DNA from 4 places in the Parviterribacter multiflagellatus genome. Region 1 is predicted to be linked to each of the others. Evidence: riboswitches for the same ligand, from Rfam matches in the RefSeq annotation. Region 1 holds a riboswitch; each other region holds the start of a gene.

Region 1 (7,187 bases):
GTTCCGCAACACGACGCCGTTCGGCAACCCCGCGGGGCGGGAGCAGCCCGAGCCGTTCCAGGTGTCCGAGGACGGCACCACCGCGCTGATCGGCAACGTCGTCAAGTCCGACGGCGGCAGCGACACGGCGGTGATCCTCGACCCCGTCGACAAGTACCGGGAGATCGTCAGCGCCGACCTGCCGCAGGGGCTGGAGGCCAAGGTCACCGGCCCGTCGGGCATCTCCGCGGACGCCATCAAGGTCTTCGAGGGCATCAACGGCGTGCTGATCGGGGCCGCGTTCACGCTCGTGATCGTCCTGCTGATCATGATCTACCGGAGCCCGACGTTCTGGTTCTTCCCGATCCTCGCGGTGGTCTTCGCGGAGATCGCGGCGCGCGCCTTCGGCTACGGGCTGACCGAGGTCGGCGTGACGGTCAACGGCCAGTCGTCGTCGATCCTCTCGGTGCTCGTCATCGGCGCGGGAACCGACTACGCGCTGCTGCTCGTCGCGCGATATCGCGAGGAGCTGCGGCGCCACCAGGACAAGCACGAGGCGATGGCGCTCGCGCTGCGCAGCGCGGGCCCGGCGATCGTCGCGTCGGGCGCGACGGTGATGATCGCGCTGCTCGCGCTGACGCTGGCGAAGGTGAACGGCACCGCGGGCCTCGGCCCGACCGGCGCGATGGGCATCTTCGTCGCGCTGCTCTCGATGCTGACGTTCCTGCCGGCGCTGCTGACGATCGTCGGCCGCCGCCCGTTCTGGCCGTTCGTGCCGTACGGGCCCGAGGGCGCGGGCGCGCCCGACCACACGCCGATGCAGGTGCGCGGCCTCCAGCCGCTGGTCGAGAAGCTCGGCCCGGGCGTGCTGACGTTCGCGATCGTCGGCGGGCTGGCGGCCCTCGGCGTACTCGCGGGCAACGTCGTCGCGGGCGCGATCGTGCTCGCCGTCGTCGTCGGGCTCGTGACGCTCTTCCGCTTCCCCTACCGGGCGTGGCGGGCCGGCGGCCTGGCGCGGTTCGAGGAGCGGATGCACGCGCGTGAGCACCAGGTCGACGAGACCCACGGCCTGTGGCACCGCGTCGGCGAGTGGACGCGGGCGCACCCGCGGCGGATCGGCGGGGGCGCGGTCGTCCTCCTCGCGATCATGGCGCTCGGCCTCCTCAACTACTCCAACGGGCTGACGCAGAGCAACACGTTCCGCGACAGCGTCGAGTCGATCGAGGGCCAGGAGCTGATCGCCAAGTCGTTCCCGGCGGGCCAGTCGGCGCCGACCGACATCGTCGTCCCGGCCTCCGAGCGCGACCGCATCCCCGCCGTCGTCGAGGCCGCAAGAGGCATCGAAGGCGTCGCCGACGTGCCGGTGCGGCCGGCCGCCGAGGGCCCTGAGGGCGTCCAGCTCGCCGCGTTCCTGACCGCCGACCCGTACTCGACCGAGGCGTTCGACCTCATCGAGCCGCTGCGCGAGGCGGTGTCGGGGGCCGCGCCCGGCGCGCTGGTCGGCGGCCCGACCGCGATCGAGTTCGACCTGCGCGACGCCAACGCGCAGGACGCGCGGCTGCTGATGCCGCTCGTGCTCGCGATCGTGTTCGTGATCCTCGTCGCGCTGCTGCGCTCGATCGTGGCCCCGGTGCTGCTGATCCTCACCGTCGTCCTGTCGTACTTCGCGGCGCTCGGCGTCGGCGCGATCGTCTTCGACGTCGTGTTCGGCTTCCCGGGCAGCGACCCGTCGATCCCGCTGTTCGCGTTCATCTTCCTGGTCGCGCTGGGGGTCGACTACAACATCTTCCTCATGGCGCGCGTGCGCGAGGAGGCGCTCAAGCACGGCACGCGCGAGGGCATGCTGCGCGGCCTGAGCGTCACCGGCGGCGTGATCACGTCCGCCGGCATCGTGCTGGCCGGCACCTTCACGGTCCTCGGCGTGCTGCCGCTGACCTTCCTGACCGAGATCGGGTTCGTCGTCGCGTTCGGCGTCCTGCTGGACACCTTCGTCGTCCGCTCGATCCTCGTCCCGGCCCTGGTGTTCGACCTGGGCCCGAAGATCTGGTGGCCGTCGAAGCTCGCCCGCGAGGGCGCGCCCCCGCCCGATCCGGAGCGGGAGCGCGTAACGGCGTAGCGGGCGCTAGAGGACCGGCAGGTAGCGGTCGAGCTCCCACTGCGTGACCTGCACGCGGTAGTCCTCCCACTCCTGCCGCTTGATCTCGATGAAGCGGTTGAACATGTGCTCGCCGAGGGTGCGCAGGACGATCTCGGACTCAGCCGTGATCTCGACCGCCTCGCCGAGGGTCTCGGGGAGCTGCTCGATGCCGAGGCGGCGGCGGTCGTCAGGCGACAGGTGGTAGAGGTTCTTCTCCATCGGCTCGGGCAGCTCGTAGCCCTTCTCGATGCCCTCCAGCCCGGCCTGCAGCAGGACCGCGAACGTCAGGTACGGGTTGCACGCCGGGTCAGGGCAGCGCAGCTCCATGTGCGACGCGCGCGGGGGCACGCGGACGAGCGCTGAGCGGTTCCGCCGCGACCACGCCACGTACACCGGCGCCTCGAAGCCCGGCACGAGGCGCTTGTAGGAGTTGACCCACTGGGCGAAGATCGCGCTCAGCTCGCGCGCGTGGCGCAGCTGGCCGGCGATGAAGCCGCGCGCGACGTTGCTGAGCCCGTACGCGTCGCTCTCGTCGAGGAACGCGTCGCCCTCGCCGCGGATCAGGCCGAGGTGCGTGTGCATGCCGGAGCCGTTCTCGCCCTCGAGCGGCTTGGGCATGAACGTCGCGTGCCAGCCCTCCTTGACCGCGTACTCCTTGACCGTGATGCGGTAGGTCATCACGTCGTCGGCCATCTTCAGCGCCTCGTTGGCGGCGAGCGCGATCTCGTGCTGGCTCGGGCCGCCCTCGTGGTGCGACGTGTTCACGGGGATGCCGAGCTGCTCGAGCGCGAGGACGGTCTCGCGGCGCACGTCGGTGCCGGCGTCGAGCGTCGTCAGGTCGAAGTAGCCGCCCTCGTCGAGCGGCTGCGTCCCGTGCGCGTCGCGGAAGAGGAAGTACTCGGGCTCGACGCCGACGTTGAACTGGTCGAACCCGAGGCCGAGGAGCCGCTCGATCGCGCGGCGCAGCACGTGGCGCGGGTCGCCCTCGTACGGCGTGCCCTCGGGGGTGCGGATGTCGCAGATCATCCGCGCGACGCCCTGCTCGTCGGGCCGCCACGGCAGGACGGCGAACGTGGACGGGTCCGGCATGGCGATCATGTCCGACTCCTCGACCGGGTTGAAGCCGGTGATCGAGGAGCCGTCGAACGCGATGCCGTTGGCGAGCGCCTCGTCGAGGTGCTCGCGGCCGACGCCGAAGGACTTGAGCTGGCCGAGGATGTCCGTGAACCAGAAGCGGACGAAGCGGATGTTCCGCTCCTCGACGAGCGCCTTGACGTCGTCGGCGGTGCGCGGGCGATCGGGCGACATAGCGGCGGAGACTACGACGTGGCGGCGACGCCCCGTTTAGCCACGGGGCGAAGGATCTGGCCGCGCGTTGCGACAGTCGGTCTAGAAGCCCGCGGCGCCCGCGGTGCCCGGATCGGAGATCGCGGCGATGAGGATGAGCAGGAGCCCCATGAGGAACGCCCACATGGCGACCCGGTCGGGACGGCGCTCGAAGCGCTCGGCGGCGCCGCGCGCAGGGCGGCGGCGGCCGGAGCGGGTCGCGACGGCCGTCTCGGCCGGCGCGGTGAAGCCGTGGACGCGGTCGACCTGGCCGCGGATCTCGATCGTGCGGCGGCCGTTCTCGATGCGGTCGGCGCCCTTGGGCAGGAGCCGTGCGTCGTACTGGCCCTCGGCCCACTGCGGGACGTGCGAGAACGTCTGCTCCATCGAGCCGTCCCACAGGTCGTCGACCTGGCGCTCACGCTGCGCCTCGGCCTCACGCGCGGCCGCGCGGGCCTGCGCGTCGCCGCGGCGGGTGCGGAGGGTCTCCTCCGGCGCAGGGGCGGGAGCGATCGGGGGCGCCTCGCCGGACAGCTTCGCGAGGAACGCGGCGTCCTCGGCCTCGTGACGCGCCTGCGCGCTCTTGAGCCAGGTCTGCTGCTGGGCCTCGGCCCAGCGGGCTGCCCGCTCCTCCGGGGACTTGGGCTGCGCCCAGGGGTCCGCCGGCATCTCGAAGACCTCGTGCTCGAGCGTCGCGATCGCCGCGTCGTCGGCGCGCGCGCCGCGCTCGAAGCGCCGCTTGGGCGGCGGAGCGCCGTCCGCGCGCTCGTCGCGCGGGCGGAGATGCTGCACGTCAGCCCACCAGGGGGCAGCCGGGTCGCTCATGTCGGGGTCTTCGTCTCTTTCCTCGTGCCTACGGGGTTAGCTGACGGGCTCGCGCCGAAAGAGCAGCGCTACACCTCCCGAGGGAGACGATTCGCCCCAACAGATGGGTCCCCCGCTCCCTCCGGCTCGGACGCAAGGTGGCGTACGGGTCGGACGGACTCGGCGGTCGAACTGGCGGCAGCGTAGCAGTGGCTGAAACACCTGCAAAACGCCTTCTGCCCCAGAACCATCGGAGGATGCGGGGAGATCCTGCGTCTGCAACGGATCTTTCACGCCGTTCTCACACCTGTGCGTGACGAACCGCACGCGGAAGCTCCCGCGGGTCCACCACATGGAACGCGCCCGTCCGACGCGGCGGCGTCAGTCGGTCTCGCGCCCGGCGACGCGCGCGACGTACGCGGCCACGGCGTCGGCGTCCGCGCCGCTGACCAGCCCGGCCGGCATCTGGCCCTGGCCCCGCGCGCGGCCCTTCTCGATCGCGTCGATCACGAGCTCCTTGGGCGGACGCAGGGCGTCGAGGCTCGGGCCGACGCGCTGGACGGCGTTCGACGCGCCGAGCGTGTGGCACTGCACGCAGCTGCGGTTGAAGACCTGGCGGCCGTGCTCCTCGCGCGCGGTGAGCTTCACCGGGCCGGCCTCGTCCGAGCTGTCGGCGTCCGCGATGCCGACGACGACCGGGATCGCCGCGCCGCACAGCACGACGACGAGGCCGACGATGACGCCGAGCGCGCGCCGGCTCCCCCGCTTGCTGGAGTCGAGCACCGGCCCCTTCGACCCGCTGCGCATCGCGACGAACACGACGCCGAGGCCGACGACGAGGAAGAAGAGAACGAACACCAAGGTCCACACGGCGCGGGACGCTACAGCATCGTGGCGATGCGCACGAGACCTGCCGTCAGCGCGACCTCCCCTGCGCGAACGACATGACCGGCGGGGCGACCGCGCGGAAGTCGCCGCCGCCCGCGGCGATGCGCAGCTCCTCGTCCGGCTCCCCCTCGCCGATGGCGAGATCGAGCTCTCGCACCTCCGCCGCGAGCTTCCCCGGCGCCTCGAGCCCTTCGACCTTGCGGACGAGCACGTTGATGCTCCCGCCCGCGGACGCGAACCGCTCCAGCTTGCCCTCCGCGATCACCAGCGGCTCGGTCCGCACCGCGAGCCGGTCGCGCTCGTACACCGCGGGCGGCACGACGAGGTTGACCGTCCCGTGCTCGTCCTCCAGCAGCATGAACACGACGCCCTTCGCGGTGCCCGGCCGCTGGCGCGCGACGACGAGCCCGCCGATGCGCACCGGCTGGTCGTGCGGGAGCCGCTCCAGGTCGGCGCTCGACACGGTGCCCCGCGCGCCCAGCGCCGGCCGCAGCAGCCCCATCGGGTGGCGGTGGACGCTCACGCCGGTGGTGGCGTAGTCGGCGACCATCTCGTCCCAGTGGTCGAGCCGCCGCAGCCGCGGCGCCTTCGGCAGCGCGAGCGGCAGCGCCAGCTGCACCGTCCCGTTCTGCGCCTTGCGCCCCGGCGTCGCGGTGCCGAGCGACCACAGCGCCGCCCGCCGGTCCCCCGCCAGCGGGTCGCACGCGCCCGACCACGCGAGCGTCTCCAGCGCCGCGCGGCCCGTGCCCGCGCGCGAGGCGAGGTCCTCCAGGGAGCGGAACGGGCCGCCCTCCTCGCGTGCCTTCACGATCGCCTCGACCTCGTCCTTGCGCACCCCCAGCACGTAGCCGAGCCCGATCCGGACAGCACCAGCGCCGTCGGGATCCTCCAGCGTGCAGTTCACCGCGCTGTACCGGATGTCGGGCGGGCGGATCTCGATCCCCCGCCGCTGCGCCTCGTGGATGAGCGCGTCGGAGGGGTAGAAGCCCATCGGCTGCTCGTCGAGCAGCGCGCACAGGAACTCGAGCGGCTTGTGCACGCGCAGCCACGCCGACTGGTAGGCGAGCAGGCCGAACGCCGCGCCGTGCGCCTTGGGGAAGCCGAAGCCCGAGAAGCCGACGACCATCTCCCACACGCGCTGGGCCAGCTCGGGGGTCACGTCGGGGTGCACGCGCTGCGCGCCGGTGACGAACCGCTCGTGGTGCTCCATGATCGCCGCCTCCGAGCGCTTGCGGCTCATCGCGCGGCGCAGCCCCTCGGCGTCTCCCGGCGAGAAGCCCGCGAACGCCTGCGCGACCTCGATCACCTGGTCCTGGAAGATGATCGCGCCGAGCGTCTCCTTCAGCACCGGCTCCAGCGACGGGTGGTCGTAGGGCACCTCGTACGCCGGGTCCTCGCGGAGCTTCTGGCGCCGCGCGATGTACGGGTTCACCGCGCCGCCCTGGATCGGCCCGGGCCGCACGATCGCGACCTGGATCGTGATCTCCTCCAGCGTCTCGGGGCGGGTCCGCTTGAGCGACGCGATCTGCGCGCGGCTCTCGATCTGGAAGACGCCGGTCGTGTCGCCCTCCTGGATCGACGCGAACGTCGCGGGGTCGTCGTACGGGATGCGCGAGAGGTCGATCGTCTCCCCCGTGCGCGCGGCGATGAGGTCGACGCACCGCTCGACCGCCGACAGCATCCCGAGGCCCAGCAGGTCGATCTTGAGGAACCCCGCGTCGCCGCACGAGTCCTTGTCCCAGTGGACCATCTGGCGGCCGGTCATCGCGGCGGGCACGACCGGGCAGCAGTCGACCAGCGGCTGCGTCGCGACGATCATCCCGCCCGAGTGCTGGCTGAGGTGGCGCGGGAGGCCCTGCGCCTCGGCGGCCAGCGCGGCCAGCCACGCCCAGCGGCCACCGCCCGCCCGGCGCTCCTTGCCGAGGGCCAGGTCGATGTCCTCCGCCACCTGGCCGGACCACCCCTCCGCCCCGCGCGCGACGCGCTCGATCTCCCCCGGCGGCAGGCCGAGCGCCTTGCCCAGCTCGCGGATCGCGCCCTTGGACTTGAAGGT
Region 2 (7,187 bases), on a different contig from region 1:
CGTCGACCTGACCATCGCCGCGCCGCCCGAGACCGTCTGGCGGGCCCTCCGCGACCCGACCCTCATCCGCCGCTGGCACGGGTGGGAGCACGAGGACATCGCGGCAGAGATCGACACCATCTACGCGCGCGGCGCACGTGCGCGGGAGGCCGAGGGCGTGGTCGAGCTCGTCGGCGTCGACCACCGGTTCGAGCTGACGCCCGACGGCGCGGGCGCGCGGCTGGCGGTGACCAAGCCCGCGCCCGAGGAGGTCGTCTCGGACGACGACGACCCGTTCGACGAGATCGAGCAGGGGTGGATCACCTTCGTCCAGCAGCTGCGGTACTTCCTCGAGCGCCACCCCGGCGACGAGCGCGCGACGGTGATGCTGAAGGTGGGCGGCGGCGCGCCGCTGACGCCGGACGCGGTCGGGCTCGGCGACGGCGGCGGGCTGGAGGAGTGGTTCCGCACGCCGCACCAGGTCGGGCTGCTCGTCGGCGACGACGCGCTGCTGATCCTCGTCGCGCACCCGGCCGGCGGCGGGCGGCTCGTGCTCAGCGCGTACGGCGCGGACCCGGCGGTGCTGGAGGCGATGGGCGCCCGGTGGGCCGCCGCGCTGGGCGAGCGCTACGGCGACGTGACCGACGCCTGAACGGCCGGGAAGCGGAGCGGGTCGAGCGTCGCGGGCAGGGTCGCGGCGTCGTCGCGGAGCATCGCGCGGACCACGAGCTCCGACGTCGCCGCGCCGATCGAGATGCCCCACGCGCCGTGGCCGGCGCACATCCACGTGCGCTCGTCGAGGCGGCCGACGAGCGGGCGGCCGTCGGGCGAGTTGGGGCGCGGGCAGACGCGCGGCGGGCCGGCGGGCGTGACACCGCCCTCGACGAAGCTGCTCGCGTGCGCGACGAGCGTCGGGAGCACGTCGGCGGGGTCGGGCTCCTCGCGCCCGGCCGACGAGCCGAGCACGCTGCCGCAGACGCTGAAGACCACGCCGCCGTCGCCGTCGACCACCGCGTCGACGCCGGTCTCCTCGATGATCACGGTCGCGCGCTGGGCGATCGGCGCGGTGACGCCCCACAGCGGGGAGACCCCGGGCGCCCACGCGCCGGTGGCGACGAGCGTCAGGTCGGCGCCCCGCGCGTCGCTGGTCTCGGCGCCGGCGTACTCGCCCTGCTCGAAGGTCACGCCCGCCGCGCGCGCCCGGTCGGCCCACGCGCGCGTCACGCGCTCCGGCCCGACGACGTAGCCCATGTGGAGCAGCACGCCCGGGATGCCGGCCTTGACGAGCGGCTCCACGTCGCGCGCCTCCTCCACGACCTCCGCGCGCAGCTCCGGCGCGTGGCCGGCGGTCTCGCGTGTGTTGAGGAGGAGCGTGCCGTCGGGCGTGTCGCCGAGGTCGGGGAGCACCTCGCGGTGCAGCTCGACCGTCCGCCAGTGCAGCGGCCCGAGCACGTCGTCGAACGGGTACTGGAGCACGCCGGAGTTCCGGCCGCTCGCCCCCGCCGCGATCCCCTCGCGGTCGAGCACGGTCACGGAGTGCCCCGCCTCGGCGAGGAACGTGGCGGCGGTGCACCCGATGATGCCCGCGCCGGCGATGAGGACGTCCACAGGACGACAGGATGCCGGGTTCACCGGCGGCGCCGGAAGACGACGGCGCACGTCGCGCGATCGTCCTGGCCGTCCTCGGCGCATGGGCTGTCGAACGTCTCGGGGTCCTCGACGGACTCGTCCTCCTCGCCCAGCTCGACGCCCTCGCCACCGTCCACCTCGAGCGTCCCGCCGCGGACGAACGCGTAGCCGGTGCGGGCGCGGTAGCCGCGCTCGGTGGTCGTCCGGCCCGTGCGGAGGTCGTACGTGCTGGGCCCGACGCGCGTGCACCCGCTCGGATCGCCGAAGCACGCGACGAGCCACCCCAGCCGGTGGCCGGCGAACGTCGGCCCGACGATGACCGTGCCGCTCAGCCCACCGCCCGCCCGGCGCAGGACGCGCGGCCGGGCGCGCGGCCGGTCGAGGTCGTACAGGCGGAGCGCGAAGAGCGAGGACACCTCGATCTCGGGACGATCGTCCTCCGACGTGATCGCCGCGACGTCGCGCCCGCGCACCTCGAGCGCCTCGACCGCGAAGTCCCCGCCGCCGCGCAGGGGACGCGACCGGATCGTCCGGGCGGCGAGGCGGTCGCGCGTGAGGATGGCGTGGCGCTTGCCGTGCTCGGCCTGCCACACGATCCGTCCACGCCACACGGTGGGCTCGGTCTCGTCCCACTCCCGCGTGCTCGCGGTGCGGATCCGCTCCTCTCCGTGCCGCCCGATGCGGTGGAGCCACAGGTCGCAGCTCGGCGGCTCGCACCGCGAGTAGACGACGATCGGGCGCCCGTGCGAGTCCGGCCCGACGTCGGCGTCGAACGGCCCGCTGTCGGCCGGCACGCCGGGCAGCGGCACCACCCGCCCGTCGCGATGTACGCGCGAGAGGCGGTACGGGCCGTGCGCGCGCACCGCCACGCTGACCACCGCGACCCCGCCGTACGCGCGGATCTCGCTCTCGTTCGGCAGCCGCGCGACGACCTCGCCCCGTGCGACGTCGGCGAGGGCCAGCGCGCAGAGGCAGGCCGCCACGATCGTTCTCCGCATGCCCTGAGAACGACGACGGCCGCGCTGGGTAGCGCGGCCGTGTCTGACAGCGTCGGTCGTGTCACGAACGCCTCCTGACCGAGGCATCGTCGTGGCTGGGGCGGCCGGACGAGCGACGAGTAGGCCGGCAGGCCGGTAGTCGTCGTCCGGTCGCGCCAGGCGCGGCGAGGGCCGGTCAGGCGACGTCGCGGAGCTTCTGCGCCTCCGCCAGCGACTGGAGCTTCTTGAGCGACTGGTTCTCGATCTGGCGGATGCGCTCGCGCGTCACGTTGAACGTGCGGCCGACCTCGTCGAGCGTGCGCGGGTGCTCGCCGCCGAGGCCGTAGCGCAGCTCGAGGACGCGGCGCTCGCGGTAGCTCAGGTTCTCCAGCGCCTCACGGAGGGCCTCCTTCGTGAGGATCTCCGCCGCGCGCTCGTACGGGGACTCCGCGCGCTCGTCGGCGATGAACTGGCCGAACTCCGACTCCTCCTCGTCGCCGACCGGCTTCTCGAGCGAGACCGGCGCCTGAGCGGAGCGCTTGATCGAGTCGACCTCCTCGGCGTCGATGCCGGTGGCCTCCGCGATCTCCTCGTTGGAGGGCTCACGGCCGAGCTCGGTGACGAGCTTGCGCTCGGCGCGCCCGATCTTGTTGAGCTTCTCGACGACGTGGACCGGGATGCGGATCGTGCGCGCCTTGTCGGCGAGCGCGCGGGCGATCGCCTGGCGGATCCACCAGGTCGCGTACGTCGAGAACTTGAAGCCCTTGCGGTAGTCGAACTTCTCCGCGGCGCGGACCAGGCCGAGCGTCCCCTCCTGGATCAGGTCGAGGAACGGCAGCCCCTGGTTGCGGTAGTTCTTCGCGATCGAGACGACGAGGCGGAGGTTCGACTCGACCATCTTCTGCTTCGCGTCCAGGTCGCCGCGCTCGATGCGCTTCGCCAGGTCGACCTCCTCCTGCGCGGTGAGGAGGCGGACCTTGCCGATGTCCTTCAGGAAGAGCTGAAGGGAGTCGGTCGTCATGTCGGGGCGGAAGATGTCCGCCGCCTTGGACTTGCGGCCCCGGCGCTTGTCCGGGGCGCGCTCGACGGCGTTGGCCGCCGCGGTCGCGGGATCGATCTCCTCGACGAGCTCGATCTCCGAACCCTCGAAGAAGGTGTGGAGCTCCTCGACGTCGGACTCGTCGAGGTCGAGCTCGGATACGGCCTTGGTGATCTCGGCGAACGTCAGTACGCCGACCTCCTGGCCCCGCGCCAGAAGGTTCTTGACCTCTTCGAGTTCCTGGAGTTCTACGACTGACATGAAGTTCCGTTTCCGCCGGACGGGTCCAGCACGTGGTTCCTCGCGAGGGTCCAGTTCTCCGTCACGAGCAGGGATACCCGCTCGCCACGGAAAGTTGGCTGCCTCAGTCTAGGCACTTTCGCGGCTTGGTCAACGCACTTGACGGCGGCGGGGCCGTCTCCCTGCAACCTGCGACAGAATGATCAGCCGATGGCTGATGATCCTCAGCGCGAGGTCCTCTCAAGCCTGCCACGGTCCCGCCCGGTCCGCCGCAGTACCAAGCGCTCCGGGTCGACCGCCGAGGCAGCCGACGCGGTGAAGGCCGCGGCGAGCGAGAGCACCGGCGCCACCACCGACAAGCCCGCGCCCGCGAAGAAGCCGGCGACGGCGAAGAAGCCCGCGGCGGCGAAGAAGCCGGCAGCGGCGAAGAAGCCTGCGGCCGCGAAGAAGCCGGCAGCGGCGAAGAAGCCCGCGACCGCGGCGAAGACGCCGGCGGCGGCTGCGGCGAAGCCCGCGGCGGCGAAGCCGAAGGCGGCTGCGGCGGCCAAGCCCGCTCCGGCCGCGAAGGCGGCGGCCAAGCCGACGGCGAAGGCCCCGGCCAAGGCGGGCGCCACCGCGAAGTCCGCCGCGGCAGCCAAGCCGGCCGCAGCGAAGAAGCCCGCGGCCGCGAAGGCCGCCGCGCCGCGCACGCCGGGCCCGAAGCAGGGCGCGACCAAGGCCGCGAAGGCCGCGGCCGCCGGCACCGCACCCGCCGCCAAGAAGCCCGCCGCGCGCAAGCCGGCGGCCAAGAAGGCGCCCGCGCGCGCGACGCGCCCGAAGCTCGAGGCGGTCCCGCCCGCCAACGGCGCCGTGGCCGACGCGCCGCCGCCGCGCGCGCCGGAGGCCACGACCCCGCCCGCCGGGTGGGCGTCGACGGAGCCCACGGGCGGCCACGGCGGCGGCGGCCCGGTCGACACCGTCACGACCGCCGTGAAGGCGGCCGGCGAGGTCGCGCAGATCGGCGTGGCCGTCGGCAAGCAGGCCGTCAAGGGCCTGCTCTCGCGCATCCCCAAGCCGTAGCGCTCGCTGCTCTTCCACCCGCGCGCGCGAGCGACGCGCGCGGGTGGGAGGTGCGCTACGCTCCCGCGGTCGCCGAGTCTCGCGGTCTCCGGATCGTGGGAGCGGGGGAACCACTTGCGCCGCCGGACCACCACCGGTGCGACGGCGCTGGGGCGAATCGACCTCGTGAGAGGTCGTAGCGCATCGCGCGAGCCCGTCAGCTCACCCCGTAGGCGCGTTCCACATATGCCGCCGATCCTTCGAAGCACTCCGCTGCTCGCTGCCGCCGCGTTCGCGCTTGCCGGCACGCTGACCACGCCCGCGTCCGCACAGCTCGCGGCGCCGACCGGCGGCGCCGAGGCCGCCTCGCCCGCCAAGCCCGGCCTCACCGTCGCCCCCGGCGCGCTCGTCGCCCGCACCGTCGCGATCCGCGGGAAGGTCGACGCGACCGACGCCGGGCGCGCCGTCCGCGTCGAGCGCCAGCTCGCCGACGCCACCTGGGCCCAGATCGCCAGCGCCGTCGTCGGCGCGGACGGCACCTTCAAGGCGCTGTGGAAGACGGACGCCCCGGGCCGCGTCGCCCTGCGCGCGATCGTCGACCGCGGCACGGCCGACGGCTCGGTCGTCGCCACCGCGGCCGCCGCGCCGCTGACGGCGCAACTCACGGTCTTCACCGGCTCGGTCTCCAGCTGGTACGGCCCCGGCTTCTTCGGCCGCCGCACCGCCTGCGGCCAGCGCCTGCGCCGCACCACGGTGGGCGTCGCGCACAAGACGCTCCCGTGCGGCACGCGCGTCGACGTCTACTACAAGGGCAAGACCCTGAACGTCCCGGTCATCGACCGCGGCCCGTTCAAGAAGGGCCGCGACTGGGACCTCACGCAGGCCGCCGCCGAGCGGCTCGGCGTCACGGCCACCGTCCGCGTCGGCGTGCTGTCGCCGATCCCGATCCCGGACGAGGCGCCCGACCCCGACGCGCCCGCCGGGACGACCGCCGCGCGCTAGCGGGGCGGGCCCGAGACCCGCACGCCCGCGGCGCGGGCGGCGAAGAGGGCCTCCTCCGCGAGGCCCTCGAGGACCTCGGGGGCGTCGGAGTCGGCCGGGCAGGCCGTGACGCCGACGCAGAGCTGGAGCGGGGCCCCGCGGTGCGGCTCGACCTCGCCGACCGCCGCCGCGATGCGGTGCGCGAGCGCGCGGCCCTCGTCGGTGTCGGTGTCGGGCGCGGTGAGCCAGTAGCGCCCGGGCATCTCGCGTACGAGCGCGTCGGCGGGACGCAGCTGCGCGACGATCGCGCCCTCGGCCTGCTCCAGCGCGCGCGCCGCGTCGCCGTCCTCGTCGGCGGCGACGAGCCGCTCCGCGTCGGCGACCTCCAGGCAGAGCACGGCGAACGGCAGCCCGTCGGCCGTGTGGCGCTCCAGGCGGCGGACGATGGCCGCGCGCCACGGGGACAGCTGGGTGGCGAACGCGCTGCCGTCCTCGACGCCGTGGTGGAGGCGGCGGATGCGCGGCTCGTCGACCGGCGGCGTGTCGGCCCGCAGCCGCTCCGCGGCGGCGTCGAAGGGGTCGAGGTCCTCGTCGTCGTCGAACGCGAGCGAGCGCAGCCGCTGGGCAGCCTCGGCGAGCGGGTCCGTGGCGGTCGCCGCCTCGCGCAGCGCGGACTCGATCCGGGCGAGCACGTCGCCGGTGCGCGGGGGCCGGTGCTCCACCGGCTCCACCTCGACCTGCGCGGTGGCGGGTGCGGGCGCCGGTGGCTCCTCACGTACTGGCGCGGCGGGCGGCGGAGGAGCCGGGGGCGCCGCGGCGGCAGGCGCCGGCTGGTGCGGGAAGGGCGGGAGATCGACCTCGCCGCCGAGGTCCTCGACGTACACGCCGGGGTGCGGGTCGTCCGCCTCCCCGCCCGGCCGCGCGTCCCCCGCGGGCGCGGCAGGCTCGTCGTCGGCCCCGCGCAGCACCGCGGCGAGCGGCCCACGGTCGCCCGGGCGCGCGGGCCCGAGCGGGTGCGGCGACTCCAGCGTCGCCGCCGACACGGTGGCGATGACCGTCGCGAGGCGGTCGGCCAGCTCCCCCACCTGCGCGGGCACGGGCCGGTCGAGCGCGCCGAGCACCGCCGCCCATACGACCGAGCGCAGCGCGTCCAGCGCCGCGACCGCGTCGAGCGGCGCGGGCGCGGCGGCGAGGTGCCCCGCGCCGGCGGCCAGGGGCGCCAGCGCACCGCCGGGCTCCAGGTCGTCGAGCGCCGCGTCGCTCGCCAGCGCGGCTGCGAGCGCGGCGCAGAGGCGCGGCGCGTC
Region 3 (7,187 bases), on a different contig from region 1:
CGCGCTGTCCCTCGGGAAGCGAGCGGTAGCCGTCGGCGATGATGCCCGAGAAGTGCACGAACAGGTCACGGCTGCCCTCGTCAGGCGTGATGAAGCCGAAGCCCTTGTCGTCGCTGAACCACTTGACCGTCCCGGTGGCCATGAATCCTCCGTATGGGGTGTCTGACGGAGCGCGACGGTACCAGTTGGAGCCGACCGACTGATGCATGGTCAGCGGAGGGTTGATTGGGAGGCGTTGCTCTCGGAAGCGGAGCTTCGGACGAGCCGGTCGTCCGGCCCCGGCGGGCAGCACGCGAACGTCACCGCGTCGCGGGTCGAGGCGATCCTCGACGCCACGGCGAGCGAGCACCTGTCCGACGCGCAGCGGGCACTGATCGTGCAGCGCCTCGGCGAGCGCGTGACGGCGGTCGCACAGGACCACCGCTCGCAGCTGCGCAACCGCGAGCTGGCGCTGGAGCGGCTGCGGGAGAAGCTCGAACGTGCGCTGCACGTGCCGCGCACGCGGCGGGCGACGAAGCCGACGAAGGCGTCGAAGGTGCGCCGGCTGGACGCGAAGCGGCGCCAGTCCGAGCGCAAGCAGGGCCGCCGCCGCGGCGGCTACGACGACTAGGCCGCCGAGGCGCTCGGGAGCAACCCGCCCGGGCGGGCGAGCAGCGCGTCGAGCGCCTCGCCCTCGACCGGGCGCGCGAGGAGGAAGCCCTGCGCGTAGCGGCAGCCCATCCGCTCGAGGCGCTCCAGCTGACCCTCCGTCTCGACGCCCTCGGCGACGACCGTCAGGCCGAGCGCCCGCGCCAGCTCCATCAGCCCCGACACGATCAGCGCGTCGCGTGAGCCGCCGCTCTCCAGCCCGGCGACGAACGAGCGGTCGATCTTCAGCCCGTCGATCGGCACGTGGCGCAACCGCCCGAGCGACGAGTAGCCCGTCCCGAAGTCGTCGAGCACGATCCGCACGCCCAGCTCGCGCACCGCGTCGAGCACCGCCAGCGGCCGCTCCCCGGCCTCCATCAGCGAGCTCTCCGTCAGCTCCAGCACGAGTGCCTCCGCCGGCAGCCCCGACGCCGCGAGCGCGTCCTCGACTTGCGCGGGCAGCGTCGGGTCCGCCGCCTGGTGCGGCGAGAGGTTGACGTGGCAGGTGAGCCCGCGTCCGTCCTGCCGCCGCGCGACCTCGACGCACGCCCGGCGCAGGACCCACGCGCCGATGTCGGCGATCAGCCCCGCCTCCTCGGCGATCGCGATGAACTGCCCGGGCGGCACCAGGCCGCGCTCGGGGTGGCGCCAGCGCACGAGCGCCTCGACGCCGACGACCGCCCCGTCACCGATGCCGACGATCGGCTGGCAGGCCAGCACGAGCTCCTCGCGCAGCACCGCGCCGCGCAGATCCCGCTCCAGCGCGATGCGCTCCCGCGCGCGGATGCGCGCGAGCTCGTCGAACAGCTCGTAGCGGTCGCGCCCCGCGAGCTTCGCCCGCTCCGCGGCGACCTCCGCATCGCGCACGAGCTCGGCCGCGCCCGCCTCCGCCGCCACGGCCAGCGCGACGCCCGCGCTCGCCGTCAGCGCGACGTCCTCGCCGCGCAGCGCGAACGGCCGCCGCACCGCCGCGACGAGCGCCTGCGCGAGCTGCGCGGCCTCCTCCTCGTCGGCGACGTCGTCCAGCACCGCCGCGAACCGGTCGCCGCCGAGCCGGCCGACGGCCACGTCCGGGCCCGCCGCCGCGCACAGGCGCCGCGCCATCAGGCAGAGCGCCTCGTCGGCCGCGTCGAGCCCGTGCGTCTCGTTCACGCGCCGGAAGCGATCGAGGTCGACCACCACGAGTCCCACGCGACGCGTCTCGCCCAGCGCCGCGCGGGTGAGCGCGTCCTGCAGCCGCTGCCGCACCGGGACGCGGCCGAGCAGGCCGGTGAGCGCGTCGCGCTCGGCGCCCCGCGAGCGCGCGTCGCGGCCCGCCTCGGCGAGCAGCGCGGCGACTGTCAGGGACGCACGGTCCGGCCGATCTCCCACAACCGACACCGTGTCGAGTGTAGGAGCGCCAAACGGGTCATGTCGCACCAGAACCGTCGGACAGCTGCCGCTCGGCCGCCGCGGAGACGATCGAGACGACCTCGTCGACGCTGTCGGTGAGCCGCAGCAGCGTCAGGTCCTGCGGCGAGATCATCCCCGCGCCGAGCATGTGCTCGTGCAGCCAGTCGAGCAGCCCGGACCAGTACTCGGTCCCGACCAGCACGACCGGGAAGTGCCTGATCTTGCGCGTCTGGATGAGCGTGAGCGCCTCGAACAGCTCGTCCATCGTCCCGAACCCTCCGGGCAGCACGACGAAGGCGTTCGAGTACCGCACGAACATGACCTTGCGCGCGAAGAAGTAGTGGAAGTCGATCCCGACATCGACCCAGGGGTTCATCCCCTGCTCGAACGGGAGGTCGATCCCGAGGCCGATCGACGTCGCGCCGGCCTCGTGGGCGCCGCGGTTGGCGGCCGCCATCGCGCCGGGGCCGCCGCCGGTGATCACGCAGAACCCGGCGGAGCCGAGCGTGCGGCCGATGTCGCGGGCGAGCTGGTAGCGCGGGCTGTCCTCGGGCGTGCGCGCCGAGCCGAAGACGGCGACGCCGCGCGTGACGGACGAGAGCGCGTCGAACCCGCGCGCCAGCTCGGCGCGCATCCGTTCGACGCGCTGGGCGTCCGTGATCTCGGACGCCACGCACGGGAGCTGCGCGGAGAGCAGCTCCTCGTCGGCGTCCTGTGGGTGTCGGAGTGGTTCGTCGGTCAGAGCCCCTCAGGATGGCGCACGGTGAAGCCGCTCGGCGAGCGCTCCTCCGTCTGCCACCGGGAGCCCGACTTCGCGCGGCCGCTGGTGTCGAACCGCAGGCCGGCCACGACCATGTACATGTGGCCGCCGTGGGCGTAGATCGTGACCCACTGGCCCTCGCCGGCCTCGCCCCAGTCCATGAAGCCGCCGGAGGGCATCGACGCGTCGAGCAGGCCCGCGCCGTGCAGCGCGTAGGAGACCGAGCCCGAGCAGTCGTAGCCCGAGTCCTTCCACTTGCCGTGACCGCCGCCGTACCGGTACGGCGTCGTGGCGATCTCGTTGCCGGCGGCGATGATCTGCTTGACCGCCTCCGGGGCGTTGGCCGGCGGGATCGCCAGGCCGTCCTCCGTCAGCTCGGCCTTCTCGCCCGGCGCCGTCTGGGCGGAGACCGCGCGCGGGCGGTTCAGCGAGTCGGCCGAGAACCCGCCGCTGCCGGCGGACGGCTTGAGCGCCGTCTCGACGCTCTCGACGTCCTCCGCCGAGACGCGCCCGTCGATCGTCAGGCCGAGGTCGCTCTCCAGCCGACGCACCAGCCGGTGCGTGCCGCTGCCGAAGACGCCGTCGACCTTCGTGGAGAAGCCGGCGCGGCGGAGGAGCTTCTGCAGCTCCTTCACGTCGCCGCCGCGGGATCCCTTGGCGAGCGTGCGGTCGCCGAGGGCGGCCTGGGCGGGAGCGGCGCTGAGCGCGAGCAGCAGGAGGGCTGCGAACGCGCCGACAAGCGCGGCAAGTGGGCGGCGGGCGGGTACGGACGTCGGCACTGCTTGAAGACCTCTCTTTCGGCGGTTGCCTGCGGGGTTAGCTGTCGGGCTCGCGCAGAAAGAGCAGCGCTACGCCGCCGTGATGGCGGTGATTCGCCCCCGGCCGTCCAGACGTCGAACGGCCCATGGGTCCCCCGTCTCCTCACCAACCACGGTGAGGAGCTCGGCTGGTCCTACGAACGCCGGGCACTGTATCGCCTCGCGGGGACATAAGCCGTGGTGTGCCCGACCGCACACCTGGCGCGGCCTGGCTCGACCGGATGTCCGGGGCCTCTCAGTTGGCGCGCTGACGTGCCGATTGGCAGACCATGCCTTCCCGCCTCCGCTTGCTCGGCCTGCTCGTGCTGGCCGCCTTCACGGTCTGCGCGACCGCCTCCGCCGCCATCACGGGCCGTCAAGGCGGCCGTCTCGCCGACACCCTCGTCGGCACCGCCGGCCCGGACACGATGTCCGGCCAGGGCTCGTCCGACCGCCTGTCCGGCCGCGGCGGGAGCGACTTCATCGCGGGCGGCACCGGCGGCGACGTGCTCAACGGCGAGGACGGCGACGACCGCCTCGAGGGCGGCAGCGCCGACGACGACCTCGGCGGCGGCCTCGGCCGCGACCGCCTCTACGGCGAGTCGGGCAACGACGCGCTCGACGGCGGCGAGGGCGACGACGTCATGGACGGCGGCGACGGCGACGACAGCTCCGTCGGCGGCAACGGCAACGACTTCATCGTCGAGGCGCGCGCCGGCAACGACCGCCTGCTCGACGGCGGTGAGGGCGACGACTACCTCCACGGCAACCTCGGCTCCGACCGCAAGATCCTCGGAGGCAACGGCAACGACGTGCTCTTCGGCGGCTCGGGCGAGGACGTCCTCGACGGCGGCCCCGGCAACGACCGCATCGACGCGGGCCCCGGCCAGAACCCGGGCTTCCCGGTCACCGGCGGCGACGGCGACGACGTCCTCGTCGACGACGGCGGCGGCGCGGACCTCGACGGCGGCACGGGCAACGACACGATCTACGGCTTCGGCGGCGTCGACAACATCGCCGGCGGCCCGGGCGACGACGTGATCTACACCGGCCCCGCGCAGGACCGGGTCGACTGCGGCGACGGCAACGACACCGTGTTCGTCAGCTCTCGCGGCGAGGCCGAGCAGACCGCCGGCTGCGAGAAGATCGTGCTGCCGAACGTCATGCGCGCCGTCGTCGGCCAGGAGTCCGGCAACGACCCGACCGACACCGACGACGTCGCCACCGCGCGCGGCCAGGTGCTCGCGGCCGGCTGGAACAACGCGGCCGTGGGCGCCGCCGGCGCCGCCGGTGAGCAGGTGCTCGAGCACGTCCGGGCGCAGGAGTCGCGCGTCCTCTGCTCCTTCGCCAAGGGCTGCCGCGGCGGCTCGGCGGCCGACGAGCGCATCATCGGCACCGAGGGCGGCGACAAGATGGCCGGCGGCGTCGGCTCCGACTTCCTCGAGGGCGCCGGCGGCAGCGACCGCCTCTTCGGCGGCGGCGGTCCGGACGAGCTGTTCGGCCGCTTCGGCGACGACCTGCTCGACGGCGGCGCCGGCGATGACGAGATCGAGGGTGGCCGCGGCGACGACAAGCTCGTCGGCGGCGTGGGCGACGACCAGCTCAACGGCGGCTTCGGCACCGACAAGCTGCTCGGCGGCGCAGGCGACGACACGCTGCTCGCCGTCGGGGGCGGCAAGGACGTCATCGACTGCGGTCCCGGCCGCGATCGCGTCGCCAAGGACGCCAAGGACCGGACGAAGAACTGCGAGATCGTCCTCTAGGAGCGGGAAAGGGTCAAGCAGGGCGGAAGCACGCCGATCAACCAGGCGTGCTTCCGCCCCGCCGACTCCTCACGCTCCTCTGCGCCGCCGCCGCGGTGGCGCTCCCGGCAACGAGCGCCTCCGCCGCCGAGCCGGGCCTCGACCTCACCGGCGCCTCGCCGGCCGCCGCCCAGGACTTCGACCAGCTCAGCGACCTGGGCGCCAAGTGGGCGCGCCACGCGATCGCCTACGAGGACATCCCCGAGTGGCGCCTGGACCAGTACGCCGCCACCTTCGCCGAGGAGGACCGGCGCGGCGTCAAGTCGCTGCTCATGGTCAACAGCGCCACGAGCACCGCGCCCGCCGACCCGCAGGCGTACGCCAACGCCGTCGCGCACATGGCGGCCCGCTTCAAGGGCTCGCTCGAGGCCATCGAGATCTGGAACGAGCAGGACGAGGGCGAGTTCTGGGTCGGTGGCCCGCAGGTCGACCGCTACGTCGACCTCCTCAAGCGCTCGTACGCCGCCATCAAGGCCGTCAACCCCGGCGTCACGGTCGTCTTCGGCCCGATGACGGGCGCGAACGTCGACTTCCTCCAGGCCGCCTACCAGCACGGCGCCAAGGGGCACTTCGACGCGATCGCCGCCCACACCGACACCGCCTGCCAGATCGCCGCGCCGTCGAGCTACTACCGCGAGGACAACGGCCGCATCGCGCGCTTCACGTTCTTGGGCTACCGCGCCCTGCACGACGTGATGGTCGCCAACGGCGATCCCAAGCCGATCTGGCTCACCGAGATCGGCTGGTCGACGACCAACGACGTCTGCGGCCGCGGCATGTGGGCCGGCCAGAAGAAGGCCGGCGTCACCGAGGCCGACCAGGCGAAGTTCCTGCTCGAGGCCTTCCACTGCCTCAAGGAGACCCCCTACGTCCAGGTCGCCATGTGGTTCCGCCACCGCGATCCGGCGCCGGGCCTGAGCGAGATGAACGCATACGGCCTGCTCCGCCACGACGGCACGCGCCGCCCGGCCTACGCCGCCTTCCAGCAGTACGCGCGGCTCGGCGACCGCCTCACCGGCCCGTGCGGCGACTTCGTCGCGCCGAAGGTGCAGATCACGTCGCCGACGTCCGACGTGACGATCGGGACCGGCGAGCCGCTGCCGATCAAGGCGAGCTCGACCGACGGCGACGTCCACCGCATCACGCTGCAGCTGAAGGGCGCGCCGAAGGAGATCCGCAACTTCACCAACGGCGGCCAGCCGCTCGACGCGAAGGCCGGCGTCGGCCTCACGTGGATGGGCGCGAAGAAGCTGCCGGTCGGGACGCACACGCTCGTCGTCACCGCCAAGGACGCCGCGGGCAACCAGGGCCGCGCCGAGGTGACGTTCCGCAAGATCGACCCGCGCGCGCTCAAGAGCCAGCCGACGTCCGCCAAGGGCCTGAAGCTCCTCGGCAAGGGCCGCAAGCGCACGCTCGTCGGGCAGGTCCGCTCGACGCTCCGCTTCAAGCTCGGCGGCAAGGTGCTCGTCGAATGGCAGAACAAGCGCAAGGGCAAGTGGAAGAAGATCCACGGCGCCGCCTACAACGCCAGCAAGCCCTTCCGCTTCCAGCAGAAGCTCAAGTACAAGGGCCAGTGGCGGGTGCGCGTCAAGTACGTCGGCGTCAAGCCCTTCAAGAGCTCGACCTCGCGCTGGCTGACGTTCAAGGTGAAGTAGCGGCAGGCTAGGCGCCGAGCGCCGCCGCTGCGACCGCGAGCGCGACCCGCGCTCGCGGCTCCAGCGACGCGATCGACACGTGCTCGTGCGGGGCGTGCGCGCCACCCCCGCGCGGGCCGAGCCCGTCGATCGTCACCGGGATCGCCGCGGCGAA
Region 4 (7,187 bases), on a different contig from region 1:
CCGCCAGCGCGACGGCCTCCTGGAGGACGCGTTGCACCTGACGGCCCGTCTGCGCGCTCACGGTCAGCACCTTCGGGCGCAGGCGCAGCTTCTGGTGCACGCGTGCGCGCTCGTGCTCGATGTCCGAGCCGACGCCCGCCTCCTCGTCCTGCAGATCCCACTTGTTGAGGATCAGCGCCGTGGCGCAGCCGGCCTTCATCGCGAGCTCGGCGATGCGCATGTCCTGCGAGGTGACGCCATCCTGCGCGTCGCACACGACGAGCGCGACGTCGGCGCGCTCGGCCGCGCGCTGCGAGCGCAGCGCCGTGTAGTACTCGACCGACTCGCTCACCTTCGCCTGGCGCCGCATGCCCGCGGTGTCGACGAGGATGATCCGGCGCCCGTCGTACTCGAACGGCAGGTCGATCGCGTCGCGGGTCGTGCCCGCGACGTCGGAGACGATCACGCGCTGCTGGCCGAGGATCTTGTTGACGAGCGAGGACTTGCCGACGTTCGGCCGGCCGATGACCGCGAGGCGGACGATGTCCTCGTCCTCCGGCAGGTCGCCTTCCGGCAGCACCTTCGTGATCTCGTCGAGCAGGTCGCCCGTGCCGAGACCCTGCGCGGCGGAGACCGCGACAGGCTCCCCGAGGCCGAGCGCGTGGAACTCGTGCGCGAGCAGCAGGTCCTTCGGGCCGTCGATCTTGTTCGCGCCGACGATGACCGGCTTCGGCCAGCGACGCAGCAGGTCGGCCAGCTCGTCGTCGCCCGGCCGCAGCCCGGCCTTGGCGTCGACGATGAAGACCGCGACGTCCGCGTCGTTGAGCGCGGCCTGGGCCTGCTCGCGGATCGAGCCGGCCATGGGGTCCTCGTCGGAGAAGTCGACGCCGCCCGTGTCGATCAGCGTGAAACGGCGGCCGTTCCACTCGCACGGCAGCTCGTTGCGGTCGCGCGTGACGCCGGGGCGCTCGTGCACCACGGCCTCGCGCGTGTTCGTCAGGCGGTTGACCAGCGACGACTTGCCGACGTTCGGGTAGCCGACGATCGCGACCTTCCTCATGCCGTCCGCGCCCCTTCCGCCAGCGCGACGATGCGCTGGACGACCTCGTCGATGCCCAGCCCGGTGGTGTCGACCTCAACGGCGTCGTCCGCGGGCCGCAGCGGCGAGTCCTCGCGCGTCGAGTCGCGCTCGTCGCGGATGCGCTGCTCGACCAGGACGACGGCCGGGTCGGCGCCGAGCTGCGCGGCGCGGCGGTGCGCGCGCTCCTCGGCGGATGCGGTGAGGAAGACCTTGACCTCGGCGTCCGGCGCGACGACCGTGCCGATGTCGCGCCCCTCCGCCACCCAGTCGGCCTGCGCGATCAGCCGGCGCTGCTGCTCGACGAGCGCCTGGCGCACCTGCGGGTCGGCGGCGACCTTGGACGCCTGCTCGGAGACCTCGGGCGTGCGGATCAGCGACTCGACGTCCTCGCCCTCGAGCAGCACGTGCCCGTCGGCGGCGAAGCCGACCTCGGCGAGATGCGGGAGGCCGTGGCCGCGCAGGGCGGCGAGCGCGACCGCGCGGTACATCGCCCCCGTGTCGAGGTACGTGAAGCCGAGCGCGTCGGCGACGGCGCGCGCGACCGTGGACTTGCCCGCGCCAGCGGGGCCGTCGATGGCGACAAGCATGGTGTCGAGAGGGTAGTGGTGGGCCTTCGCCGCCGCGGGTGGAGTGGTCGTCGGCCGGTTATGTCATCCTGGCTCGCGCAAGTCATGCCGAGCCCGGCCTGCCCTCTGGGGCGTCCGGGGCGGGGGAACCACTCGGCGGCCGTCTCCCGGCCGCCTGGGGCGAATCGCGGCCAGGGTGCCGCGTAGCGCGACTCGACGCGCGAGCCCGTCAGCTCACCTCGTAGGCGCCCGAATCGAGAGACGTAGGAGGACCGCGTCGATGCGGCACGAGGACGATGGCCTGTTCAAGGGCTTCCCAGGCGAGCGCGATCTCGCCGATCCCGCGCACTGGGAGCGCTCGCGCGAGCGTGCGCACCAGGGTCGGCGGCTGGCCGCCCTGAGTGCGCGCGCCCGGCGGCGACGCAAGGCAACGACGGTCGCGCTCACCGGCGCGGTGGCCGCCGCTCCGGCAGCGCCGATGGTGTCGATGGCGGTGGCGCAGGACAACCAGAGCGCCCCGAACGGGCAGGCCGATCCTCCACCCGCCACGAGCGACGCGTCGTCCGGGCGGGCGTCCGCGGAGCTCCTGCGGTTCGGCTCCACGGGCGACTCGGTCGCGCAGGTGCAGCGCCGTCTCGGGGTCGACGACGACGGCATCTTCGGCCCGATCACCGAGCGCGCGGTCAAGCGCTTCCAGGCGCAGCACGGCCTGTCGGTGACCGGCATCGTCGACGCGCGCACGTGGTCCGCGATCTTCAACGCCAAGGTCGTCTTCATGAAGGCCAAGGACGCGCCCGCGGTCGTGCGGGACGCGATCGAGCGCGAGGCGCCCGCGTCGACCGTCAGCGCGCAGGACGACGGGCCGGGCGCCGCGGTGCGGACCGTGTCCACCACCGGCGACGACGCGGTGCAGGACGAGACGGCGTCGCGCGGCGGGAGCGGCAGCGCGCGGGGCGACGCCTCGCCGAGCGACAGCGCCGCGCTGGAGGAGGACCTCGAGCAGGGCGACGCCGCGACACCCGAGCCGGAGACGACCGCGCCGTCGGTCGCGAGCGGCGGCGGGTGCTCGACGACGACACCGGTGAGCGGCACGGTGACCGGGTCGTACGGCGAGGACCGCGGCACGCACGCGCACTCCGGTCAGGACATCGCCGCACCGACCGGCACCGCCGTGCGCGCCGCGTCGTGCGGCACCGTCACCAAGGCGGGCGCCGACAGCGGCGGCTACGGCAACCTCGTCTGCATCGAGCACGACAGCGGCAAGACGTCGTGCTACGCCCACCTCAGCGAGATCAAGACGTCCGCCGGCGAGACCGTCCGCGCGGGGCAGGTCATCGGCAGCGTCGGCTGCACCGGCCGCTGCTCGGGTCCGCACCTGCACTTCGAGGTCCGCGACGAGTCCGGCAAGGCGACCGACCCGAAGCCGTACCTCGACGGCACCGCGCAGCTGTCCACCGAGCAGCAGGCCGCGCTCGGGAAGAGCACCGCGACGTCGTCGAACGCCACCGCCGGCGCCGTGGCCCGCAAGGCGTCCGCGGCGCGCGTGAGCGGTGGGGCGACCGCCGCGCCCGCCGCGCAGATCGCCGCGACGCAGTACGAGGCGGCGCCCGCTGCCGTAACGGCGGCGCAGACCACGACGGCGCAGCCGCCGGCCGCACCGGTCGCGGAGACGACGACCGCCGCGCCGGCCGAGACGACGACACCGGCGCCCGTCGAGACTGCCGCGGCGGCGCCGAACGAGGCCGCCGTGGCGGAGGTCGCGCCCGCGCCGGAGCCGGCGCCCGTGGCGGAGACGACGGCGGTCGAGGCGGCGGCGCCCGCCGCGCCCGCAGCTCCCGCGCCGGACCCCGCAACGGAGGCGGTCGAGGCGGCAACGCCCGCCGCGCCCGCGCCGGCGGCGGAGCCCGCAACGCAGCCGGTCGAGGCGGCAGTGCCGGCCGCGCCCGCGCCCGCCCCGGTGGCGGAGACGGCGCCGGCGGAAGCGCCCGCCCCGGTGGAGCAGGCCGCGCCCGCGCCCGAGCCCGCGGCGGCCGCCCTGCCGGAGACGGACACCGCGCCCGCGACGGATGGCTCGGCGCCGACGGCGCCGGACGCCGCGATTCCGGCGACGGACGCCGCACCCGCGGCGGCGTAGCCGCCCCGCGCGGGATCGACGTCACCCCGGCGCCGGGACGAGCGCGGCGGGTGACGTCGTGCCCGCGTGGCGCGCCGCCCACCCGCCGCGCCGGGACGCGCCCGGACGCGGGTGGGGTCAGGTCGACAGGAGCGAGGCCACGTCGGCCTCGAAGTGCGGGTAGGAGACCGCGGCGGCCTCCATCCCGACGACCTCGACGCCCTCGAGCGACGCCATGCCCGCGATCGCGCCGAGCATGGCCAGGCGGTGGTCGCCGTGGGACTCGATCACCCCGCCGCGCAGGCCGCCGGTGCCCTGCACCACGAAGCCGTCCGGGGTCGCCTCGATCGACGCGCCCAACCCGCGCAGACCGTCGACGACCGCGGCGATGCGGTCGGACTCCTTGAAGCGCAGCTCCTCCGCGCCCCGCACGACCGTCTCGCCCTCCGCGAAGCACCCGAGCAGCGCCACCAGCGGCAGCTCGTCGATCGCCAGCGGCACCTCGTCCGCCTCGACCGTCGTCCCGACCAGCGGCCCCGCGGTCACGTCGATGTCGGTGACGGGCTCGGACGTCGGGATCGACTCCCCCGGCTCGGGCTCGAAGTCGGCGACCACGATGCCGCCCATCCGCTGGACGATCCGCATGAAGCCCGTGCGCGTCCAGTTCACGCCGCAGCCGGTCACGACCAGCCGCGAGCTGGGCACCAGCACCCCGGCCGCGATCATGAACGCGGCCGACGAGGGATCGCCCGGCACGACCAGCGCGTCGAGCTCCAGCTCATCCGCCGCGGCGACCGTGACGAACCGCCCGTTGCGGTGCACGCCCACGCCCGCCGCCGCGAGCATCCGCTCGGTGTGGTCGCGCGACGGCACCGGCTCGTGCACCGTGGTCGCGCCCTCGGCGAGCATCCCCGCCATCAGCACGCAGGACTTGACCTGCGCGGACGCGACCGGCAGCTCGTACGTGATCCCGTGCAGCCGGGAGCCGACGACCTCGAACGGCGGGAACCGATCGTCGCGCGCATGCAGCACGGCCCCCATCCGCCGCAGCGGCTCGGCCACGCGGTCCACCGGGCGCTTGCGGATCGACGCGTCGCCGTCGAACGTCCACGACCGCCCTTCCTGCGCCGCCAGCCAGCCGGGCAGGAGCCGCATCAGCGTGCCCGCGTTCCCCACGTCGATGCCGCCCGGCACCTCGCGGGGCTCGCGCAGCCCGACGCCGCGGATGACCAGCTCGCCAGGTCCTCGCTCCTCCACGAGCGCGCCCAGGGCGCGCATCGCGTTCAGCGTCGAGATCGTGTCCTCCGCCATCAGGTAGCCGGTGACGTGCACCGGGTCCTGCGCCATCGCGCCGAACATCGCGGCGCGGTGCGAGATCGACTTGTCGGGCGCCGCCGCGACGGACCCGCGGAGCCGTTCCACCGGTGAGAAGCGGACGTTCATGCGCGCGCGACGGGGATGTCGAGCTCGGCGATGAGCGCTTCCGCGCGCGCAGCGTGATCGGCGCCGCTCACCCAGAGCGATACGCGTCCCTGCCGGAAGTCTGCCGAGGGGCTGAGTGCCATGTCCACGATGTTGACGCCGGCCCGCCCGAGCGCGAGGGCGATCTCGGCGATGACGCCGGGCCGGTTCGGCACCGATGCTCGCAGCTCGTGCACGTCACCGCCCTCCAGGCCCGCCTCGAGCAGCGCGCGCCGGTCGGCCGCTGCGCCGTCGTTCCAGGCGGTGATCGCCTCGGCGTCGCGCGCGACCAGCGCGGCGCGCACCGCCTCGAGCCGGGCGATCGTGTCGTCGATCCGCTCCACGAGCGCGTCCGCGTTCCCGAGGTAGATGTCCGTCCAGATGCCGCTGTTCGCGCCGGCCACTCGCGTGGCGTCGCGGAACGACGGCCCCGTGGGCGGGACCTGCTCCCCACCGAGCGCCCCCGCCGCCTGCGCGACCATCACGTTGGCGACGACGTGCGGGAGGTGGGAGATCGAGGCCATCACGCGGTCGTGCGTCTCGGCGTCGATCGCGGCCGGCCGCGCGCCCAGCCCCGTGACGAACCGGTGGAGCCGCTCGAACAGCACGCCCGACGTGCGCGGCCCCGGCGTGAGGTACCAGGTGGCGCCGTCGAAGAGGTCCGACCGCGCGTGCTCGACGCCGGCCGTCTCCGCGCCCGCCAGCGGATGACCGCCGCAGAACCGCTCGTCGTCGAGCACGACGGCGCGCTTGGTGGAGCCGACGTCGGTCACGACGCAGTCGTCCGGCGCGGCGGCGAGGACGTCCGCGACGAGCGCGGGCAGCACGCCGACGGGGGCCGCGACGATCGCCAGCTGCGCTTCGTCGACTGCGGCGCCGAACGAGGACGCCGCCCGGGAGATCGCGCCGCGGTGCAGTGCGGTCGCGAGCGCGTCCGGCGACGGATCCCACCCGACGACCTCGGCGTCGAGCCGCTCGCGCGCGGCGAGACCGACGGACCCGCCGATGAGCCCGACACCGATGACCGCTGTGCGCACGCCGCGCAGCCTAGGAGACCCTGAGGCCGCGCGGCGTGCCGAACGGCACGATCAAGCAGCCACCGAGATCGACTTCCCCGCGACCGCGGCGGCCGCCTCGACCTTCCCGAGGTACCGCGCGAAGTCGTCGGCGACGATCTGCTGCGGCCCGTCGCAGATGGCCTCCTCCGGGTTCGGGTGCGTCTCGACGATGATCCCGTCCGCGCCCACCGCGGCGGCCGCCAGCGACAGCGGCTCGACCAGCGCGCGGCGGCCCGCGGCGTGGGACGGGTCGACGATCACCGGCAGGTGCGTCAGCTCCTTCAGCACCGGCACCGCGGTGAGGTCGAGCGTGAACCGGTAGGCGGTCTCGAACGTGCGGATGCCGCGCTCGCACAGCAGCACGTTCTCGTTGCCCTCCTTGAGGACGTACTCGGCGGCCATCAGCAGCTCCTCGATCGTCGAGGACAGCCCGCGCTTGATCATCACCGGCAGCCCGGACCGGCCGACCTCGGTCAGCAGCGTGTAGTTCTGCATGTTCCGCGCGCCGATCTGCACGACGTCGGCGACCTCCGCGAGCGGCTCGATGTCGCGCACGTCCATCAGCTCGGTGACGACCGGCAGCCCGGTCTCCTCCTTGGCCTCGGCGAGCAGCCGCAGGCCCTCGACGCCGAGCCCGCTGAACGCGTACGGCGACGTGCGCGGCTTGTAGGCGCCGCCGCGGAACATCGTCGCCCCGGCGGCCGCGACGACGCGCGCCGTCTCCAGCGTCTGCTCGCGCGACTCGACCGTGCACGGCCCGGCGATCAGCGCGAAGTGGTCGCCGCCGACGCGGCGCCCGCCGATCTCGAGCACCGACGGCGCCCCGTGGCGGATCTGCGCCGACGCGAGCTTGTACGGCTTGAGGATCGGCACGACCCGGTCGACGCCCGGACTCGCCTCCAACCCGAGTCGCTGGACGTGCTCTCGGT

What was found. Region 1 has a riboswitch for cyclic di-AMP ahead of AC1UE5_RS02015 (hypothetical protein). Riboswitches for the same ligand answer to the same signal wherever they lie in the genome.
Region 2: it holds a riboswitch for cyclic di-AMP, as region 1 does, so the genes downstream of both, AC1UE5_RS10780 (septal ring lytic transglycosylase RlpA family protein) here and AC1UE5_RS02015 (hypothetical protein) in region 1, are expected to answer to the same signal.
Region 3: it holds a riboswitch for cyclic di-AMP, as region 1 does, so the genes downstream of both, AC1UE5_RS10520 (peptidoglycan-binding domain-containing protein) here and AC1UE5_RS02015 (hypothetical protein) in region 1, are expected to answer to the same signal.
Region 4: it holds a riboswitch for cyclic di-AMP, as region 1 does, so the genes downstream of both, AC1UE5_RS18895 (peptidoglycan DD-metalloendopeptidase family protein) here and AC1UE5_RS02015 (hypothetical protein) in region 1, are expected to answer to the same signal.

The regions. Positions count from the first base shown of each region.
Region 1 is NZ_JBXPIZ010000001.1:449,431-456,617, reverse strand. It holds gene AC1UE5_RS02025 (MMPL family transporter) at 1-2,095, shown strand, start outside; gene AC1UE5_RS02020 (glutamine synthetase family protein) at 2,102-3,424, opposite strand; gene AC1UE5_RS02015 (hypothetical protein) at 3,506-4,234, opposite strand; cyclic di-AMP (ydaO/yuaA leader) riboswitch at 4,277-4,412, opposite strand; gene AC1UE5_RS02010 (c-type cytochrome) at 4,628-5,116, opposite strand; gene AC1UE5_RS02005 (DNA polymerase III subunit alpha) at 5,163-7,187, opposite strand, start outside.
Region 2 is NZ_JBXPIZ010000004.1:284,468-291,654, reverse strand. It holds gene AC1UE5_RS10805 (SRPBCC family protein) at 1-631, shown strand, start outside; gene AC1UE5_RS10800 (NAD(P)/FAD-dependent oxidoreductase) at 607-1,587, opposite strand; gene AC1UE5_RS10795 (hypothetical protein) at 1,608-2,606, opposite strand; gene AC1UE5_RS10790 (sigma-70 family RNA polymerase sigma factor) at 2,782-3,885, opposite strand; gene AC1UE5_RS10785 (hypothetical protein) at 4,075-4,923, shown strand; cyclic di-AMP (ydaO/yuaA leader) riboswitch at 4,994-5,138, shown strand; gene AC1UE5_RS10780 (septal ring lytic transglycosylase RlpA family protein) at 5,149-5,904, shown strand; gene AC1UE5_RS10775 (hypothetical protein) at 5,901-7,187, opposite strand, start outside.
Region 3 is NZ_JBXPIZ010000004.1:232,601-239,787, reverse strand. It holds gene AC1UE5_RS10540 (cold-shock protein) at 1-142, opposite strand, end outside; gene arfB (alternative ribosome rescue aminoacyl-tRNA hydrolase ArfB) at 236-610, shown strand; gene AC1UE5_RS10530 (putative bifunctional diguanylate cyclase/phosphodiesterase) at 607-2,007, opposite strand; gene AC1UE5_RS10525 (LOG family protein) at 2,036-2,716, opposite strand; gene AC1UE5_RS10520 (peptidoglycan-binding domain-containing protein) at 2,758-3,558, opposite strand; cyclic di-AMP (ydaO/yuaA leader) riboswitch at 3,569-3,737, opposite strand; gene AC1UE5_RS10515 (calcium-binding protein) at 3,867-5,339, shown strand; gene AC1UE5_RS10510 (Ig-like domain-containing protein) at 5,387-7,033, shown strand; gene AC1UE5_RS10505 (M20/M25/M40 family metallo-hydrolase) at 7,041-7,187, opposite strand, start outside.
Region 4 is NZ_JBXPIZ010000008.1:327,995-335,181, forward strand. It holds gene der (ribosome biogenesis GTPase Der) at 1-1,039, opposite strand, end outside; gene cmk ((d)CMP kinase) at 1,036-1,647, opposite strand; cyclic di-AMP (ydaO/yuaA leader) riboswitch at 1,723-1,892, shown strand; gene AC1UE5_RS18895 (peptidoglycan DD-metalloendopeptidase family protein) at 1,907-3,760, shown strand; gene aroA (3-phosphoshikimate 1-carboxyvinyltransferase) at 3,878-5,161, opposite strand; gene AC1UE5_RS18905 (prephenate dehydrogenase/arogenate dehydrogenase family protein) at 5,179-6,237, opposite strand; gene aroF (3-deoxy-7-phosphoheptulonate synthase) at 6,289-7,187, opposite strand, start outside.